DNA from 3 places in the Uliginosibacterium silvisoli genome. Region 2 is predicted to be linked to each of the others. Evidence: predicted binding sites of a transcription regulator. Region 2 holds the regulator's gene; each other region holds the start of a gene.
What was found. The regulator HrcA, encoded in region 2, represses chaperone genes, less so after heat shock. The targets are predictions, from matches to a motif close to TNTTAGCACTCNNNGNCNNNGAGTGCTAANA.
Positions count from the first base shown of each region.

Region 1: groES (co-chaperone GroES) is a predicted target of HrcA. The motif match lies at 5,410-5,440, and genes of this name have one in related genera.
Region 3: rpoH (RNA polymerase sigma factor RpoH) is a predicted target of HrcA. The motif match lies at 2,108-2,138, and genes of this name have one in related genera.

Region 1 is NZ_JAYXHS010000001.1:169,646-176,595, forward strand. Features, by position in the region: gene modC (molybdenum ABC transporter ATP-binding protein) at 1-1,057, opposite strand, end outside; gene modB (molybdate ABC transporter permease subunit) at 1,068-1,745, opposite strand; gene modA (molybdate ABC transporter substrate-binding protein) at 1,778-2,542, opposite strand; gene VVD49_RS00835 (TOBE domain-containing protein) at 2,601-3,419, opposite strand; gene VVD49_RS00840 (methyl-accepting chemotaxis protein) at 3,524-5,158, opposite strand; gene groES (co-chaperone GroES) at 5,515-5,805, shown strand; gene groL (chaperonin GroEL) at 5,965-6,950, shown strand, end outside.
Region 2 is NZ_JAYXHS010000004.1:551,835-558,784, forward strand. Features, by position in the region: gene VVD49_RS20330 (alkaline phosphatase D family protein) at 1-1,031, shown strand, start outside; gene VVD49_RS20335 (PEP-CTERM sorting domain-containing protein) at 1,595-2,320, shown strand; gene recN (DNA repair protein RecN) at 2,405-4,060, opposite strand; gene VVD49_RS20345 (NAD kinase) at 4,183-5,091, opposite strand; gene hrcA (heat-inducible transcriptional repressor HrcA) at 5,240-6,268, shown strand; gene hemH (ferrochelatase) at 6,349-6,950, shown strand, end outside.
Region 3 is NZ_JAYXHS010000001.1:1,943,145-1,950,094, reverse strand. Features, by position in the region: gene VVD49_RS08870 (dienelactone hydrolase family protein) at 1-237, shown strand, start outside; gene VVD49_RS08865 (cell division ATP-binding protein FtsE) at 417-1,070, shown strand; gene ftsX (permease-like cell division protein FtsX) at 1,067-1,963, shown strand; gene rpoH (RNA polymerase sigma factor RpoH) at 2,171-3,046, shown strand; gene VVD49_RS08850 (SCO family protein) at 3,116-3,712, opposite strand; gene cyoE (heme o synthase) at 3,720-4,625, opposite strand; gene VVD49_RS08840 (COX15/CtaA family protein) at 4,606-5,634, opposite strand; gene VVD49_RS08835 (hypothetical protein) at 5,674-6,258, opposite strand; gene VVD49_RS08830 (SURF1 family protein) at 6,266-6,950, opposite strand, start outside.

The DNA of each region.
Region 1 (6,950 bases), on a different contig from region 2:
AAACCCGTTGCCCGACCTCCAGCGCCAACAGATCGCGAGAGCGGCGCGTGATGCGCGAGACCAGCACCGCCCCGCCACGCTCGTCCGACCCAAGCAGCAGGCGCAGATTCACCTTGTCGGTACCTGCATCCAGGATTTCCATGACGCGCGCATCAAGCACATTCAGGATGCTCGACGCCCGGGGCGCTTCGACAGCCACGCTCACGTCGCGCGCCAGCACGCGAGCACGCACGCGCTCGCCCACTGCGCGAGACAGTCCGCCCACCCACAGACCTCCACCCGCGAACGCCACACGACTGAGCCCGTAGACCTCGTCACGCTCCATGACCTCAGCCTCGATGACCGCGCCCATGTCGTCGCTCAATGCTGTCTGCAGGTCCAGACGCGTGAGCACATCCTGCAAAGGCCCGCTGGCGCACACCCGGCCCGCGTCGAGCAACACCATGTGATCAGCCAGGCGCGCAACTTCGTCCAGCGCGTGACTGACGTAGAGCACGGGGATGTCCAGCTCGCGATGCAGGCGCTCGAGATAAGGGAGGATCGCTTCCTTGCTGATCGCATCGAGCGCAGCAAGCGGCTCATCCATCAGCAGCAGGCGCGGGCTGGTCAACAAGGCGCGCGCAATCGCCACGCGCTGACGCTCACCGCCAGATAACTGATCGGGGCGTCGCGCAAGCAAGGCCCCCACGCCCAACCAGTCGACCGCCTGCTCCCAGGTCACGCGCCGCTGTGCTTGTGGCACACGATTCATGCCATATGCAAGATTGGCGCGCACATCGAGATGCGGGAACAGGCTGGCCTCCTGGAACACATAGCCCAGCGCACGCTGATGAACAGGTACGAAAATGCCCGCGGCATCGTCTTGCCAGACCTCGCCCGCAACTGCGATGCGCGCGGCAGATGGTCTCTGCAAACCAGCGATGGCACGCAACGCCGTCGTCTTGCCGGAACCTGAGCGACCAAACAATGCGGTGACGCCGCGACTCGGCAGGTCGAGCGCGAGCTGCAGTGTGAAGTCCGCGTGCTGTACGCGCAGGTGCGCACTCAGGTGAGCCATTGCATGCGCCTCAGAAAGTGCGGGGTCGGGCATGGAAGGAATAGAGGATCAACAACACAACAAACGAGAACAGCAGCATCCCGCCAGCCAGCCAGTGCGCTTCGACATATTCCAGGGCCTCGACGTGGTCGTAGATGTCGACCGACAGCACGCGCGTCCTGCCGGGGATATTGCCCCCCATCATCAGCACCAGACCGAACTCACCCACGGTGTGCGCGAAGCCGAGCACCGCCGCCGTGATGAAGCCCGGTTTGGCCAGCGGCAAGGCGACGCTGAGGAACCTGTCCCACGGCCCCGCCCGCAGGCTCGCCGCGACTTCCAGCGGGCGTCGGCCGATCGCTTCGAATGCGTTCTGCAAAGGCTGCACGACGAAGGGCATCGAATACAGCACGGACCCCACCACCAGCCCTGCAAACGTGAACGGCAAGGCGCCGATGCCGAGCGCCTTGGTCAGCTTGCCACCCATGCCATTCGGCCCGAGAAACACCAACAGATAGAAACCCAGCACCGTTGGCGGCAACACCAGCGGCAAAGCCACCACCGCGCCGATGATGCCTTTCATGCGCGAGCGCGTGTGTGCCAGCCACCATGCGAGCGGCGTACCGATCAGCAACAGGATGAGCACGGTGGTAGCGGCCAGCCTCAGCGTCAGCGTGACGGCAGAGAGATCGATGTCAGGCAGGTTCATTCAAGGCGCTTTGCTTTTCCGACCTAGGTTCATCAGAGATCGTAACCGTACGACTTGATCACAGCTTTCGCCTTGTCACTCTTGAGGAATTTCAGCAAAGCCTGCGCCGCTGCATTGGCCTCGCCTTTCTTCAGCAGCACGGCATCCTGCAGGATCGGCGAGTACAGGTTCGACGGCACGGCCCAGTAAGAGCCCTCCACCGGCTTGCCCGGCACCAACACCTGCGACATGGCGACGAAGCCCAGCTCCGCATTGCCCGTGGCGACGAACTGGAAGGTCTGCGCGATGCTCTCGCCGATCACGAATTTCGGTTTGAGATCGTCGTACAGCTTGCCGGCCTTGAGCGTCTCTTCTGCCGCCAGTCCATACGGCGCGAGCTTCGGATTGGCAATCGCGATATGTGCGATATCGGCACGCGTCAGCACCTTGCCGCCCTCATCGACGAAACCCGGCTTGGCTGACCACAGCACCAGCTTGCCTTTGGCATAGGTGAAAGTGCTGCCCGCAACGCCGTCGCCTTCCGCAACGAGTTTGCGCGGCGTCTCGTCATCCGCCGCCAGGAGAATCTCGAATGGCGCACCATTCTTGATCTGCGCGTAGAACTTGCCGGTAGCACCCACCGCAACGACGGCCTTGTGACCACTCTCCGCGGCGAACTCGGCGGCGATCTTCTCGAAAGGCCCGGCAAAGTTCGCAGCCACGGCGACCTGCACTTCTGCCGCACTGACGGCACCCTGCATCAGCCCGATGACAAGACAAGCCAGGCCACTCCGCAACACGCTCTTCATGATGTTCATGCTTTGTTCCTTTTCTTTTTGAGGGGGGACATCTTTGGCGATCGGCAGATGCAATCCATCAACCGATCACGCTGAGGATGATGTTCGAGGCCTTGAACGTGGCCCACGCGGGTTCGCCAACGCGGACATCGAGCGCCGACACAAGCGCACGTGTCGTCACCGCGACCAGACTCTTGCCGTCGCCCAGATCGATCACGACTTCCGAGTTGACTTCGCCCTCATGCACGCGCGTGACCACACCAGAGAGGAGATTGGTCTGCTCCGACGGCGGGGTCTCCCTGGGCACCAGCGCCACTGCGGAGGCCTTTGTGAGCGCGAACACCTCGGTGCCGATTGCCAGCCCGAGCGTTTCGACCGACTCCCGCGTCACGACCGCCACCAATGTGCTCTCCGCATTCAGCCGCAGCAGCACTTCGTATTCGACATCCCCCTCACGCAAGCCGCAGACGGTGCACACGAACTGATTGCGCGCGCTGGTGCGCAGGCTCATGCGCCGCAAGAGTTGCTGGAAACCAGCAACCGAACCGGCCTCGCCGCCCGCTTGCTGCGACAGGCGATCCAGCGCCTGTTGATACTCGCGCTCGACGGCGTGGTACATGGCGATCACGCTCTTGCCGTACTCCGTCAGCTGCGTGCCGCCCCCTTGCCTGCCACCTGTCGTACGCGCAACGAGCGCTTGCTGCGCCATATTGTTCATCGCATCCACCGCGTCCCAAGCCGCCTTGTACGACATGGGCACGTGGCGCGCGGCCTGGGAAATCGAGCCATGTTCGGCAATGGCCTCGAGCAGGCGGATGCGCGTGCCGCCCAGAAAGCTGCCCGACTCCGTCGTGACCTCGAGCTTGCCGATCAGGCGCCCCGTCGACTTGTCCACCATCTCTTTATCTATATAAACATTTATATAGCGATGGTAAATCAAAAGCGCGGCGTGAGGCTCATCTTGCAAGCCTCGCGCCGCGCCGTGGGTTCAAACATTCGGATTCAGACGCGGTATTGCGCTACCGCCTTGCGCATGCGCTCGACGCTTCGCTGCAGAACGAAGGAGGCATCCCGCGTGTCTTGGGCGACGCCTAGGTTGTTTTCTGTCAGCTGGGCCACCTGCTCCACGCTCTTCGCCAGCTCCGTCATGGAGGCGCTCTGCTCGGAGGTCGAATGCGTGATTTCGCCCACCATCTCCAGCGTGGCCCCCATCTCATCGTTGATCGTCGCCAGCGCGACCTGCGCCTTGAGCACGAGCGCAACGGAATCACCCACCTGCGTCGCACTGCGATGCATGCCCGAGACGGCGCTCGTCGTATCTTCATCGATGCGCCGGATCATCTCGTCGATCTCGCGCGTCGCCGTAGCCGTGCGCTCGGCGAGCTTGCGCACCTCGTCGGCCACCACGCTGAAGCCGCGCCCTTGCTCACCAGCCCGCGCCGCTTCGATGGCTGCGTTAAGCGCCAGCAGATTGGTCTGGTCTGCGATCTCCTTGATCACACCAGCCGCCTTGCCGATCTCATCCATGCGCTGCCCCAACTGGGTCACCATGCGCGTCGAATCGGAGACGCTACCGGAGAGGACCTGCATATTGTCGGTGACCTGGCGTGAAACAGCGGCCCCCTGACAGGCATTCTCCCCCGCCGTCTGCGCGACCGTGCGCGTGCTGGTCGCGAAGGTCGCGACCTCGCTGATCGACACCGTCATCTCCTCGACCCCTGCGGCGGCGGAAGACGTCAGCTCGCTCTGGCGTGCAGCCGAGTCGGTCAGGCGCTCCACGCTCTGGTGCAGGGCATCGGTCGTGGCATGAATGTCATGCCCAGCGTCGCCAAGAATCTGCAGCGTCGCGCGCATGGCGGAGAACTGCGTATCGAGACTCGCCGCAATATTCCCGATGCGGTCATTGCGCGTCGGCACCAGTGTCTCGGTCAGTTCGCCGGTCGTCAGCGTACGGTCGAGAAACGCCTGGATCGTGTTCAGACGTGACAGTGCTCCCGGCAAACCGACGACAAGCATGTAGGCTGCGGCAAGCAAGGTCAGGACAGACAAGGCCTCGCTCGCCACGACCAGTGCCGGCCACGAAGCCAGCATCGCGACGAGCGAAACCAGTTGCGCGACACCGACGAGGGCTGCGAACGCGAGCAGTTGCGTGTCGTGCGAAACCAGCTTTTCGACCAGCGGGCCGTGGTTGCGGCGCACGCGCCCATCCTGGATGCGGATCGATGTATCACCCGCCCTGATGCGCTGGTAGGCGCTGGACGCCGCCGCGATCTGCGCAGGTGTCGGGCGCGAACGCACCGATTGATAGCCCACGATGGCGCCCCCTTCGCGCACCGGTGACGCGTTGGCGACGACCCAGTAGAAGCCGCCGTCCTTGCGGCGATTCTTCACCAGCCCCTTCCAGGGGCGCCCCGCCTTGAGGCTGCGCCACAGATCGGCAAAGGCGGCCTCCGGCATATCAGGGTGACGAATCAGGTTGTGGGGTTGCCCCACCATTTCAGCGGGTGTGAATCCACTGATCTCGGCGAACGCCGCATTCGCCTCGGTGATATTGCCGCGCAGATCGGTGCGCGAATAGATGAACACGCCGTCAGGAATGACGGACTCCTGCTGGGTGACGGGCTGGTTGTTGCGCATGAGGCAGCTGCTTCCTCGGATCGGGCAGAAATTGATGCGCACATCGCGCATTGAAAATCGTATCGACCTGCCTAGGACACCCTGAAGAAAAAAATTGCCGTATATGCCAAAAGTTATAAATACATCAACCCTGAGCGCGCGGACTGTTGACAAGAACGGCACCAATACCCGCCCGTCCCGACGGGCAAACGGCGCCCGGCCGGACAATAAAGTGAGCGTGCGGACTTGAAATACCGCAATGCGGCACCTATCATTAGCACTCCCCGGGAGAGAGTGCTAACAAAGCTCCTCCCCTGTTTTTTGTCGGGGTGCCTCCGGCGCCCTCTAATTCTTGATCTTCCCCAACAGGAGTGGATATGAAAATTCGTCCCCTGCACGATCGTCTGATCGTCAAGCGCATCGAAGCCGAGCGCACAACTGCCAGCGGCATCGTTATTCCAGACAGCGCTGGTGAAAAGCCCGATCAAGGTCAGGTTCTGGCTGTCGGCAACGGCAAGATTCTGGAAAACGGCGAAGTCCGCAAGCTGGACGTCAAGGTTGGCGATCGCGTGCTGTTCGGCAAGTACTCCGGCCAGACCGTCAAGGTCGATGGCGAAGAGCTTCTCGTGATGCGCGAAGAAGACATCATGGGTGTCGTCGAACTGTAAAAAACCGGTGCTGCGCTACTGCGCAGGCCGGGCTGAAGGCTCCGGTGCTCAACGTACCTGCGTACGTTTCCGCTCCTCGCCTTCATCGCGACCTGCTCGCTACGCGCCTCCCCTGTTTTTTCACACCGAATCCGATTCAAATATTCTGGAGTCATAAACATGGCAGCTAAACAAGTTCTGTTCGGCGACGACGCACGTGCAAAGATCGTCGTTGGCGTCAACATCCTGGCCAATGCGGTCAAGGTGACCCTCGGCCCGAAGGGTCGTAACGTTGTGCTCGAGCGCTCGTTCGGCGCACCGACCGTGACCAAGGACGGTGTGTCCGTGGCCAAGGAAATCGAACTGAAGGACAAGTTCGAAAACATGGGCGCGCAGCTCGTGAAGGAAGTCGCTTCGAAGACCAGCGACAACGCCGGTGACGGCACGACGACCGCAACCGTGCTGGCACAAGCCATCGTTCGCGAAGGCTTCAAGTACGTCGCAGCTGGTTTCAACCCGGCCGACCTGAAGCGCGGTATCGACAAGGCTGTTGCAGCCATCGTTGCCGAGATCAAGAAGAACGCCAAGCCAACGACCACCAACAAGGAAATCGCCCAAGTCGGTTCGATCTCCGCCAACAGCGACAGCTCCATCGGCGACATCATCGCCAACGCGATGGACAAGGTTGGCAAGTCGGGCGTGATCACCGTTGAAGACGGCAAGTCGCTCGAAAACGAGCTGGACATCGTCGAAGGCATGCAATTCGACCGCGGCTACCTGTCGCCCTACTTCATCAACAACCAAGAGAAGCAGATCGCTGCTCTGGACAACCCGTTCGTGCTGCTCTTCGACAAGAAGATCTCGAACATCCGTGACCTGCTGCCCGTGCTGGAGCAAGTTGCAAAGTCCGGCCGCCCACTGCTGATCATCGCTGAAGATGTCGATGGCGAAGCACTGGCAACTCTGGTTGTGAACAACATCCGCGGCATCCTGAAGACCGTTGCCGTCAAGGCGCCTGGCTTCGGCGACCGTCGCAAGGCCATGCTCGAAGACATCGCCATCCTCACCGGTGGCCAGGTCATCGCTGAAGAAGTCGGCCTGTCGCTCGAGAAGGCTACGCTGGCTGACCTCGGCCAAGCGAAGCGCATCGAAGTCGAAAAAGAAAC
Region 2 (6,950 bases):
AATATGCAAAGGGTAAGAACGACATACGCTCGCACGACCTCGCCAAGCCGAAGGACATTGCGGGCTATCGCGATCGCTACGCGCTCTACAAGAGCGACCCGAACCTGCAAGGCATGCACGCGCAATGCCCCTGGCTGTTCACCTGGGACGATCACGAGGTCATCAACGACTACGCCGGCCTGAACGGTCCCGGCGTCAGCGGCGACTTCGCAGCCCAGCGCGCGGCGGCGTACCAGGCTTTCTACGAAAACCAGCCGCTACGCGCCAGCGTGCTCACGCGAGCGCTTGACGGTCTCGTCGGCGGACGCAATCAAGGCGCGGAGACACGCATCTATGGCCGCGCAAGCTTCGGCAAGCTCGTCGACTTCCACATCCTCGACACACGCCAGTACCGCACTCCCCAAGCCTGTTCTGACAGCAAGGGCGGCGCCAGCGTGCGCCTCGACACCTGTGCCGAACTCAATGCGCCAGAGCGCAGCATGCTTGGCTTCGAGCAAGAACGCTGGCTCGCGGATGGCCTCAAGAACAGTGCCGAGCGCGCGCCGCGCTGGACAGTCATCGTGCAGGAAACACGCTTCGGCCAGACCATCAACCGCGGCAAGAATCCCACTGTCAGCAACGACGCCTGGGACGGCTACCCCGGCACGCGCCAGCGCATCATCGACACGCTGCAGAGCACGCGCACACCCAACCCTGTTGTCCTCGGTGGCGACGTGCACTCCAACTGGGTCGGACACATCAAGGCCGACTACAACAAGTCCGACAGCGCCAACATCGGCGTCGAATTCACCGGCACCAGCATCAGCTCCAATAGCAGCAACGCCGAGCACATACCCAAGCGCGTCGAACAGAACCCGCACTTCATCTTCGGTGACGGCTACAAACGCGGCTACGGCGTCGTCGAACTCTCACCCAGGCAGCTCACCACCACCTTGCGCGCGGTCAGCGACGTCACGCAGCCCGACTCAGGCATCGAAACCCTCGCGCAATTCGTCGTCGAACACGGCAAACCCGAGCTCCACAGAGCCTAGATCCACACGGGCCGCTCGGATAAGCACAGCGCCTTCCGAGATTGCTCCTGCAAACATGGGCAGGGCTGGTGGTCAAGGTCGCAGCCGGGGGCGCTTTGCTTTCCAAAGCACCACCCCGGACACGTTTGCCAACTCAAGCAGATTCATCTCTCCTGCGCCCCCTCAGCTTTACGACCCGGCTGTCTTTTCCTTACCTGACCGCCTACGCAATGCCTCAATGACGAGAATTTGTATCTATCTGTTACACAACAAATTTCATCAGATAGAACAAAATTGAGACCAGTCACATAAACAATGTCGATGAATTTGACAACATCAACAATCGGTAAAACTTACTCACTATAAAAATCAGTGATATAGCAATATGGCTTGCTAATTGCTTCCAACTCCAGCGGAGTCGACATCAGATTCTTGAGGGAGGGCCACTCGGTGGAGGCACAAGCCGGAGGTCATGAAAGATTCACTATCCGGTCACGGGATTTGACGTTTTCGGATAACCTCATGCGCGGGAACGTGATTTAGTTCCCCGGGTGAAAAAAAATAAACCTATGTGGAGAGTTGACATGATTCATATGAAGAAAATGGTAGCAGCCGTTGCAATCGCTGCTGCTTCGGTTGGCGCGGCACAAGCCGACACGTACGTGTCGAACTTTGAGTTTGGCCTTTTGGCGGATGGAGGCCTGTTGAAGTCGAACGACAACAATCCTTTGTTTATGGAAACCTTGGCGACCGACCCATTTATCTGGACAGGCCCTAGTTCGAACGGCATTCAAGTTTGGGATGACGTTGCAATGGAAGCGAAAGTCCCTGGCAACGCCATTGTGGCTAATCTGCTGAACGGCGGCACTGTCACCAACTCCGTTTACGGCTCGTTCATGGGTCTGGTAAAGAACGCCGGTGTTACAGCAAGTTTCAGTCTGGATACCGCAGTGACGGGTGGCAGCAAGTACTTCTCGCTTGACTCCATTACAACTATTGCTGGCAAGACCAATGGCAATGCGACCGCAGGCCAGAATGCAGTCATTACCCTGTGGAAAGACGGCGTTCAAGTTGGCTCATGGAGTAACACGGTGATTGGCACTGCAACGACCATTGCTGTCGGCGATGCGTGGACCGTCACATCTCTGGCTGGTATTGAAGCGGACACAGTCAAGATCTACTCGATCAAGGGTCAGCAATTCTTTGACAATATTCAGGTAACCGCTGTGCCGGAAGCCAGCACCTACGCCATGCTGCTGGCAGGCCTGGGCATGATCGGTGTAATCGCACGTCGTCGTACCAAGGCCTAAGCAATACACCTTACCGCAAAGCAAAGCGCCCATCCTGCAAAGGATGGGCGCTTTTCATTGGGCTCTACTGAATTGCTTTGACGGCTAGACGCCCAACAACTCCGCTGCATGACTTCGCGTGGTCTCGGTGATGTTCACGCCGCCCAGCATGCGGGCGATTTCCTCGATACGACCGTCCTGGTCGAGATCCACCAAGCGCGAGTAGGTTTGTCCGTCGCGGTTTTCCTTGGCGACTTTCCATTGCCAGTTCGCCTGTGCGGCAACTTGCGGCAAGTGGGTCACGCATAGCACCTGGCGAATGCTGCCGAGCTCGCGCAGGCGACGGCCGACGATTTCTGCGACGCTGCCGCCGATGCCGACATCCACCTCGTCGAAGATAAGGGTGGGCACGGCTTGTGAGGCGCTGGCGATGACCTGGATCGACAGGCCGATACGCGACAGTTCGCCGCCGGATGCAACCTTGGCGAGTGGCCGCAGGGGCTGGCTGGGATTGGCAGCGACCTGGAACTCGATCTTTTCCAGCCCGTGTGCGCTGCCCTCCTCTTCCGCTTGCAGCGCGATCTCGAAGCGGCCGCCTGCCATGGCGAGTTCCTGCATGGCCTCGGTGACGCCTACACTGAGTTTCTTCGCAGCGGCAGCGCGTTTGCTGGAAAGCTGGTCGGCGGATTTGCGGAATGCTGCCTCAGCAACCCGCTCGCGCTCAGCCAGGAGGGCTGGATCACCCATGGCCGTAAGGCTGTCGAGACGGGCTAGGCTCTCGGCGAGGAGGCCTGGCAAGTCTTCCGGCTGGACACGGTACTTGCGCGTCACCTGCATGACGTCGGCAATGCGCTGATCCAGCTGGGCGAGACGTTCGGGGTCGAGGTCGACACGATCCTGATAGCGTTTGAGCGCGTGGCCGGCCTCGTCCATGCGGATGGAGGCTTCGCTCAATAGTTCGGCGATGTCCTTGAGCGCGGGATCAAACTCTGCAAGTTCGAATAGTCGGACGACCAGGCGTTCGGTCTGCGCTGCGAGCGGTTGATCACCCTCGCTGACAGCTTCAAGTGCCGTGCCCACCCCTTCGAGCAGACTGGCCGCATGAGTCAGGCGGGCATGCTCCTGATTGAGGGGCTCCCATTCGCCGGCGCCGAAGTTGAGGCCTTCGAGTTCCTGCACCTGGAAGCTGAGCATCTCCTGCTCGCGCGCCAGCCCGGCTTGCTGTTGCTGTGCCTCTTCGCGTGCCTTGCGCGCAGCAACCAGCTCGCGCCAGAGTCTGCCGACCTCTTTCGCCAGCACACCGAGACCGGCATGATCGTCCAGCAGCGTGCGTTGTGCATCCGGCCGCAGCAAGGCTTGATGCGCATGTTGCCCGTGGATGTCGGCGAGGAACTCGCCCAGCTCGCGCAACTGTGTCGCGGTCGCGGGCATGCCATTGATGTAGGCGCGCGAACGGCCACCGCTGTCGACAACACGACGCACGAGCAGGCCATCGTCTCCTGCCTCGAGATCCTGGCTCGTCAGCCAGGGGCCGACAGGTGAATCGGTGGCGAGCTCGAATTCGGCAGCAAGATCAGCCTTGTCACAACCCGTGCGCACGACGCCGGCATCGGCGCGCTCGCCCAGCAGAAGCGACAAGGCGTCGAGCAGGATGGATTTGCCCGCGCCCGTCTCGCCAGTCAGCGCACCGAAGCCTGTGCGGAAATCAAGTTCGAGACGATCGACGAGGACGAAATCGGAGATGAGTAGGCGACGCAGCATGGAGTGATCGTGAGTTCGAGCAGGCGCTCATTCTAACGTAGCGGGCTGACCCGCAAGACGACACCGGAGCGTTCGCCTCGCTCGGAGGAACTCCAGCATTCAGGAGAAGCCCTTCGGCAGGCTCAGGACAGGCGCGGCGTGGAACTCCAATGCAGCTTTTCACGCAATACGGCGAAGTAGCTGTAGCCCGGTGGATGCAACAGGGTCACGGACTGATCGGAGCGACGCACGCGCACACAATCGCCGCCGTGCGCATCGAACAAGGTCTGGCCGTCGTAGTGGATGCGTGCGTCATGCGGCGCGACAATACGGATGTCCACAACACTATCGTGCGACAGGGCGATGGGGCGGTAGGTCAGGCCGTGTGGCGACAGTGGCACCAGCACCATGCCAGCCAGACGCGGATGCAGGATGGGGCCGTTGGCCGACAGCGCGTAGGCAGTCGAGCCGGTAGGTGTGGCCACGATGACACCGTCCGAGCGCTGCGAGTAGATGTATTCGCCGTCGACGGTGAGTTCGAACTCGATCATGCGGCCGATTTCACCGCGGCTGGCCACAACGTCGTTCAGGGCCAGGGAAGTGAACACCGGTACGCCATCGCGCAAGACTTCGGCCTCGAGCAATGCACGGCGTTCACGCAGATACTGCCCGTCGAGAATTTCGCCCACGCGCTCCAGCATTTCGTCGCGGCCGATATCCGTCAGGAAACCCAGGCGCCCCTGGTTGATTCCCAGCAAAGGCACGGTATTGACGGCCAGCCGACGCGCCGCTGCCAGCAAGGTGCCGTCGCCCCCGAGCACGATCGCGAGATCCGCCTTTTCGGCGATCTGCTCGAACGTCACGGCTCGTGCACCGCCGACGCCGCCGACGACGCGCGAGGTGTCTTCATCAACCAGAACGCTGACGCCACGAGTCTGCAGGAAGGCAGACAGACGCCCGAGCGCTTCGGCCACGCTGGCACTCTGGTACTTGCCGACGAGCGCAACGGTGCGGAAATCGCACGCAGACTCGCTTAATGACTCTTTTTCCATTCCCGGATTTAACCACATGCTTCAGCGCTGTCCACCGCCAAAAGACTGATAATGAAAAGCCCAGCGCATCGACAACCGTCAATCGACCGCGCTGTGCGGCCCCTGCAAACTCACATAAAATCGGCCTACGCTCACCCGGACCCCTCAGATGAACCAGCTTGACCAGCGCGCCCGCATCCTGATGAAGACTCTCGTTGAGCGCTATATCAGCGAGGGCCAGCCCGTCGGGTCGCGTGCGCTGTCGCGCCAGTCCGGGCTGGAGTTGTCGCCCGCGACGATCCGCAACGTCATGGCCGACCTGGAAGAGCTCGGGCTCATCACCAGCCCTCACACCTCGGCGGGGCGCATCCCGACGCCATTGGGCTACAGACTCTTCGTCGACACATTGCTGACGGTCAAACCACTGGAACAGGACGAGGTGCGCGAGCTCAAGAGCCATTTCGTACCGCACGAGCCCAAGCGCGTCATCTCTGCTGCGTCGCAGCTCCTGTCGGAGCTGACGCAGTTCGCCGGCGTCGTCGTCGCGCCGCGCAAAGAGGCCGACAAGGTTCGCCAGATCGAGTTCGTCAGCCTCTCTGAGACGCGCGTACTGCTGATCATCGTGACACTGTCGGGCGATGTGCAGAACCGCATCGTGCATACGCAACGAGCCTATTCGCCTGCCGAACTGGTGACGGCAGCCAACTACCTCAACCACCATTGCGCCGGCCTTGGCTTCAGCGACATGCTCGGGCACCTGCGCGACGACCTCGTTCAACTGCGCGCAGACATGGCCGAATTGATGACCGCGACCATCAACGCCGGCAGCGAAGCCCTCGAAGAGAACACCGGCGCGTACGTGCTGTCTGGCGAGCGCAAGCTGCTCGAGGTGAACGACCTCTCTTCCAATATGGGCCGCATGCGCGAGCTGTTCAGGCTGTTCGAGCAGAAGTCCGGCCTGCTGCAACTGCTTGATCAGTCACACCGCGCCGAGGGCGTGCAGATCTTCATCGGTGGCGAGTCCGGTATCAATTCGCTCGACGAATGCAGTGTCGTGACCGCGCCTTACGAAGTCGATGGCCAGATCGTCGGCACGCTCGGCGTTATCGGCCCGACCCGCATGGCCTATGAGCGCGTCATTCCCATCGTGGACATCACGGCCAAGTTGCTGAGCGGCGCGCTGTCAAATAACGCCTGAACCGAACGCCAGGACGGCTGCCGCCCCGGCATGCCACTGCCGCAAGCCAGCCCCCAAAGATCACAGACTCCCGAACCTCGATGCCCCGCTTCCTCCCCGAACCCAAGCACGACCACAGCACGCCACCCGCCATCGGCATCCTGCTGATCAACCTGGGCACGCCTGCAGCGGCGACCGCCAAGGCGGTGAAGCCCTACCTCAAGCAGTTTCTCTCCGACCCGCGCGTGGTCGAAATTCCACGTGCCGCCTGGTGGCTGATTCTCAACGGCATCATCCTCAATACGCGCCCGAAAGCTTCCGCAGAAAAGTACGCCAAGGTCTGGAACACGGAAGGCTCACCCCTGCGGGTGCATACCGAGAAACAGGCCAAGCTGGTACAGGGATTCTTCTCGCATGCAGGACAAACGCAGGTGTTGGTGGATTACGCCATGCGCTACGGCAAGCCAGGCATCGATGAGGGCTTGCGTCGCCTGAAGGAGCGAGGTTGCACGCGCATCCTGACGCTGCCGCTCTATCCACAATATGCGGCGAGCACCACGGCCAGTACCTTCGATGCCATCGCGGACAGCTTCAGGCGGATGCGCAACCTGCCGGAGCTGCGCATGGTTCGCAGCTTTCACGACGATGCGGGCTACATCCGTGCGCTCGCGGCAAGCGTGCAGAAGCATTGGGAAGTGAACGG
Region 3 (6,950 bases), on a different contig from region 2:
GATGTCGCCAGCCTGGCGGCACCAAAACCGATGCTGGTTTTCGCCGGGGAGAAGGACGGTCTCTTTCCCGTCGATTCGGTCAAGACAGCTTTCGGTAAGATGGCGAACGTCTGGGGCGCATGGAAGGCCGCAGACAAGCTCGATACGCGCATCCTTCCCGGTACGCACGAATACCTGAAAGACACGCAGGAAGCGTCTTTCGACTGGCTGGACAAGCAGTTCGGGCGCGCCAAATAACAAGAGAACCGTTTGGATCTGTAGCGAGAGGCCGTCAGCGGGCTCAGTTACCCGTTCGGAGCAGCACCGGAACCGGAGTGTAGGTCACTACATGAGGATTTCGAGCACACGAGCGTGTAACTGCGGAACCCCGGTCACGGTCTCGCAGGAAGATCGAACGGCTCTGCACAGGGGCTTCGATGATCCAGTTTGAAAACGTCAGCAAGCACTATCCTGGCGGCCACGAGGCCCTGACAGACCTGAGTCTGGAAATCCGTCACGGCGAACTGCTGGTGCTCGCCGGACACTCCGGCGCAGGCAAGAGCACCCTGCTCAAGCTCATCGCCGCGCTGGAGGCACCCACCGCCGGCCGCGTGCTGGTCAATGGTCTCGATGTCGGCCGCATGCGCAAGTCGCAGATCCCTTACCTGCGCCGCAGTCTCGGCCTGGTGATGCAGGAGCATCGCCTGTTGATGGATCGCAACGTGTTCGACAACGTCATGCTGCCGCTGGTGATCGCTGGCGACGCCCCGGCCGATGCGGGCAAGCGCGTGCGCGTGGCACTCGAAAAGGTCGGCCTGGCGAAGTTCGAGACGGCGATGCCGATCACGCTCTCCGGCGGCGAGCAGCAGCGCGTGGCAATTGCGCGTGCCATCGTCAATCGCCCCTCCATCCTGATCGCCGACGAGCCGACGGCCCACCTCGACCCTGCTTATGCCCGCGAGATCGCAGCGCTGTTCCGCAGCTTCCACGCAGCCGGCGTGACGCTCATCCTGGCCACGCATGACGACACGCTGTATTCGCCCTACGGCGCACGCCGCGTTGAACTGGCGCACGGAAAGCTGCTGTCATGAGCGCTCATTTCCCCGCCATCCGCCAGGCGCTTCAGCGCCTGGTGAGCAAGCCGCTGACGACTTTGCTGTCGGCCCTCGTCATCGCCATCGCATTGGCCTTGCCCGCGCTCGGCTATGTGCTGGTCGACAATGTCGCCAGCCTGGCGCGTGGCATTTCCGGCAAGCCGGAGATCAGCGTCTTCCTGAAAGTCGACGTCCCGACAGAGCGCGTCAAGGCCATCGAGACCAGGCTGCGCGCCAACCCGCAGATCGCAGCCCTGCGCTTCGTGCCGCGCGATGAAGCCCTGAAGCAGCTCGCCGCGCGTGGTGGCTTCGGTGACGTGACCGGGGCGCTGGCCGACAATCCGCTGCCGGACGCTTTCATTCTTGATCCGCGCGACGACAGCCCGGCAAGCTTTGAAGCGCTGCGCAACCAGATCAGCACCATCCCCGAAGTCGCCCAGACCCAGCTCGATTCGGAATGGGTGGAACGGCTCCACGCGATCGTCGCCCTGGCGCGCAGCACCACCCTGTTGCTCGCCAGCCTGCTCGGCACTGCCCTGATCATCGTGACCTTCAACACCATCCGCCTGCAGATCCTGACGCAGCGCCACGAGATCTCGGTCAAGTTGCTGCTGGGCGCCACGCGTAACCATGTGCGCCGCCCTTTCCTCTACTTCGGCCTGTTGCAAGGCCTGCTGGGCGGTCTATTGGCCTGGGCGCTGGTCGCGGGCCTGTTGCGGGTGATGGCGCCGCAAATCGAAGCTCTCGCTCAGCGTTACAGCATCGTGCTGGCCATCGGCGGTCCCGCTTTGTGGCAGGCGGCCGTACTATGCGCCTTTGCCGCCCTGCTCGGCTGGCTGGGCGCGGCTATCTCGGTGCGGCGCCACCTGCACGACGGCCTGGTGGACTAAGCAGCCACGCATTCCGTCAAAAAGAACGATCTTGCTCTGTTGCGGAACGGACTGACAGTGCGGCCTTGTTTGCGCTAGAACGGCTCCCATATAGGTGACGGACTTCACGCCCATTGGGCAGCAGGTGCCGGAACTTTTCCTGGCTCTTAGCACTCAACCACTGAGAGTGCTAAAATCGTTCTCGACAGTAGTCGCAAGGAGCTAGACATGACATCTTCTGCATTGATATTCCCGACGCCCAGCGCGCTGGGCAGCATTGATCAGTACATTCAGGCCGCCAACCGCTTCCCCATGCTCACCGAAGAGCAGGAGAAGGCACTGGCGCGTCGTCTCAGCAACGCCAACGACCTCGATGCCGCGCGCCAGCTGGTCTTGTCGCACCTGCGTCTGGTGGTTTCGATTGCCCGTAACTACCTGGGCTATGGCCTGCCACACGCCGACCTGATCCAGGAAGGCAATGTCGGCTTGATGAAGGCGGTCAAGCGCTTCGACCCGGATCGTGGCGTGCGTCTCGTGTCCTTCGCCATCCACTGGATCAAGGCCGAAATCCACGAATACATCCTGAAGAACTGGCGTCTGGTGAAAATCGCCACGACCAAGTCGCAGCGCAAGCTGTTCTTCAACCTGCGCAGCCTGCGTAGCCAGAACGGCGAAGCGCCGCACAGCCTGACGAATTCGGAAGCATCCGACATCGCCGAACGCCTGGGCGTGAAAACCGAGGAAGTCTTCGAGATGGAATCGCGCTTTGCCGGCGGTGATGTGGCGCTGGAAGGTTCGGGGGACGACGATGAAGATCGCCATTACTCGCCGATCAGCTGGCTGGTCGACCCGGCCGCGGAGCCGGCCGAAGTGCTGGAAACCGCGCAGATCGAACACCTGCAGGACACCGGCCTGAAGAGCGCACTGGCGAGCCTCGACGAGCGCAGCCGCGCCATCGTGCAACGTCGCTGGCTGGTTGCTGAAGACGAGACTGCTGCAACCCTGCATGAGCTGGCCGCAGAGTACGGTGTATCCGCCGAGCGCATTCGCCAGATCGAAGTAAAGGCCATGCAGAAGATGCGTGGACAGCTGACGATGGCCTGATGCGCGACTGCATCGCCATGAAAAAGGCCGACATGATGTCGGCCTTTTCTTTTGTGCGCGCGCTACGCCTTATTTGCCGGACAGCAGCAACTTGATATCGGCCAAGAGGTTTTCAGGTGTTTCGCCGTAACGCACGAACAAGCGCGCGCGGCCCTTGGTGTCGAAGAGATAAATGCCGGCGGTATGGTCCATGGTGTACTTGCCGCCAGCAATGTCGCCACGCTTCTCGTAGAACACATTGAAGGACTGAGCAACGGCCTTGGTCTGCGCCAGCGTGCCGCGCATTGCGATGAAGCCGGGATTGAAGGCCGTGACGTACTGGCCGAGCAGCTCTGGTGTATCGCGTTCCGGATCGACAGAGACGAGTATCACCTGCAGGCGCTTGCCGTCTTCGCCGAGTTTGTTCGTCACATCGGCCATCAGTGCCAGACTGGTCGGGCATGCGTCCGGGCACTGCGTGTAGCCAAAAAAAACGGCCACGACCTTGCCAGAGAAATCGCCGATGGATCGGCTCTTGCCGCTCGCATCCGGCAGGTTCAGTGCAGCGCCGTAATCCGCGCCAGTAATGTCGGTCGCGTTGAACTGCGGCGCCTTGTCACATGCTGCCAGCAGCGACGCCAGCAACAAGGCAGCAAGAACTCTGGGGAAGACTGTCAGCGCGCGCACGAAAGCCTCACTTGAGATAGTGATCGACCAGCAATGCCGCGAAAATCAGCGACAGGTACAGGATGGAAAAACGGAAAGTGCGTTTCGCAAGGTCATCGCTGTAGTTACGCAGCAGCGCAATGGCATAGGCGATGAAAACTGCATTCAGCGCCAGCGAGCTGATCAGGTAGACCATGCCCGCCATGTGGCTGGCGAACGGCAACAGGGTCACGCCGGTGAGGATGAAGGTGTAGAGCAGCACGTGCAGGCGCGTGAATCTCGAACCATGCGTCACCGGCAGCATCGGCAAACCCGCTGCGGCGTAGTCCTTGGTGCGGTAAAGGGCCAGCGCCCAGAAATGCGGCGGCGTCCACGTGAAGATGATGAGGAACAGCAGACAGGCGTCGGATGAAACCTCGCCGGTCATGGCTGCCCAGCCGAGCACCGGCGGCATGGCGCCCGATGCACCGCCTATGACGATGTTCTGCGGCGTATTCGGTTTGAGCAAGACGGTGTAGATGACCGCGTAGCCCACGAACGTAGCCAGCGTCAGCCACATGGTCAGTGGATTGACGGCGTGGTACAGCAGCGACAGCCCCGCGCCACCCAGGATGGCCGAGAACAGCAGGGTTTCTTGTGAGGACAGCTGCCCGCGCGGCAATGGCCGCGCCCGCGTACGCGCCATCTTGGCGTCGATGCGCTGCTCGATCAGGCAGTTGATGGCTGCAGCGGCACCCGCGACAGCGGCGATACCCAGCGTTGCGGCAAGCACCAGTGCCGCAGGCGGCAAGCCGGCAGGCACGGCGAGGAACATGCCGATGATGGCGCAGAAGACGATCAGCGTATTCACACGCAGTTTCGTCAGCGCGAGGTAGGCCTGAAGTTTTTGCAACAGGCTTACGCCGTGCCTGCTTTCAAGTTGCGAGCCGTTCATTCCAGATCCTTTCCATATGCGCGCCCGCCGTCACGGCGCGTAGCCGGAAGTTGATCGACACCACAATGACAACCAATAACGCCGCTACTGCATTGTGTGCGACAGCAACCCCCAGCGGCAGGGCAAACACCACGTTGGAAACACCCAATGCAATCTGTGTGATCACGGCAATCATCAGGAACGCGGCCAGCCCGCGCAAAGCTTCGTGGCGCATCAGGCGCACGCCGAAAATCAGCAGGTACGCGCCGACAACCACAGCACCGATGCGGTGACTCCAGTGAATGGCCGTCAGCGCAGCGGCCGACAACAGCTCACCTGTCGCGGTACGGCCCAGCTCGCGGAAGAGCTGGAAGGCTGTGCCGAAATCCATCGACGGCAGCCAGCCATTCTGGCAAGTCGGAAAGTCCGGGCAGGCCAGCGCAGCATAGTTGGTCGATACCCAGCCTCCCAACGCAATCTGCAGGGCCAGCAACACCAGGGCGGTACGTGCGGCAAAGGCGAGTCGCGTCCCGGCCGCATGACGCGCCGCACCGGACTCCCGCTGCACGACCCAGGTCAGCGCCCCCAATGTCGTCAGCCCCAGCAGCAGGTGCGTGCTCACCACCGCGGGCATCAGCTTGAGCGTCACAGTCCAGGCCCCGAAAGCCCCTTGCAGGCAGATGAGGCCGAACAGTGCAAACAGCTGCCCTGGCGAGATGCCCTGCGCGCGCCAGCGACGCCAGGCGAGCACGGCCATGATCAGGCTCAGCAGGCCGAGCGTCGATGCGAAATAGCGATGAATCATTTCCTTCCACGCCTTATGCATGGAAACGGGGCCGTGTTCGTCAGCCGCGTGCGCCGCCTTGATTTCGTCCTGGGCATGATGTGGCGACAGCTCGCCATAGCAGCCAGGCCAGTCAGGGCAACCCAGCCCGGCGTCGTTGAGGCGCACATAGGCGCCGAGCACGACAACAAAGAAGGCCAACAACAGGGAGGAGAGAGCGAGTTTGCGGATCATGTCGGTGAGCACGGGTTCCGTAGCCCGGAATTTCAACCGGGTGGCCGAGGTTCAGCGGGAATACTTGAGCAACTTCTGCAGGTCCTTGACGATGCCTTTCGGCTCGGCATTTTCCGGGAAACGCATCATGAGGTTGCCACGCGGATCAATCAAGGCAATTTGTCCTGCGGGACCTACGGCGCTGGCGAGCGCGGGATCGCTGACCACCAGCAAACCGGGGTGATCGGCCAGCAATTTCGCCTCGGGCTGGCGTGCATCGTCGAAGACCCACAAGCGCGCTACGCGGTCCATGTTGGCGCCTGTAATCGTGCGGATCTGGCGCGTGTAGTAAAGCTCTTGCTGACAGGCCGGATCGCAAGCGCTCGGCGCGCGCACGGCAAGCGTCCACTTACCGCGGATACCCTCGACCAGCGGAGCCCCATCAAGCGTCTTGAGCGTGGCGACGGGTAACGCCACGGGCGGCGACACGACCTTGCCGTAGCTGGCTTGCGCGGAAGGTCGCCAGACGTAGAACGCACCATACGCCGCGAGGACTGGCGCCAGACAGACCAGAAAGAGGAGCACCAGCGTGCGACGCCCTTTTGCAACTTGCTCGGCCGTTGGCGCGGCGGGGGAGAGAATCTGCTCGCTTTTCATTACATCCTTACGCCTTCTTCCGAGGGGACCGACGCCACTGGCGCCAGCCGAAGAATCCAGTCAGGCCAGCAGCCGTGACGGCAAATACAAACCACTGCAAGGCATACGCCTTGTGCTTGCCCACGCCAAGATCCGGACGCGGCCAATCGCGCAGCAAGGCGTCATGACCATCGCTCTCCTGAAACAGGATCAAGGAGCTCACCTTTTCCCCCAAGCGCGTCGCGAAGTGCGCAGGGTCGGCACGCTGCCAGACTGCCCCGGCTTCCTTGCCGTCATCCAGCCGGAAACCTGTCAGATCGGGCTTCAACATCAAGCCGTTCAGCGTAACGTGTCCGGCAGGTGTCGTAATCACAGGCAAATTGCTACGCAACAAGCCGGCGGCAACCCAACCACGATTGACGATTACCACACCTCCGCCGCCATCCAGCCGCAAAGGGGTAAGCACGTGGTAGCCCGTCTGCTTTTCACGCACACGATTGTCGAGAAACACGGTTTGCGGGGCAATCCAGGTGCCGCTCAACGCAACTCGCTGCCATTCCTCCAGCGTTGCAGCCGACTTCGCGGGTAAAGGCGCGCCGGCGGCATCCAGATGAGCCTGCCGCTCTGCCTTGTACTCGGCACGATGCACTTGCCAGAAGCCCAGGCGCACGCACAGGACGCACATCAACACACCCGCAACATACGGCGTGAGG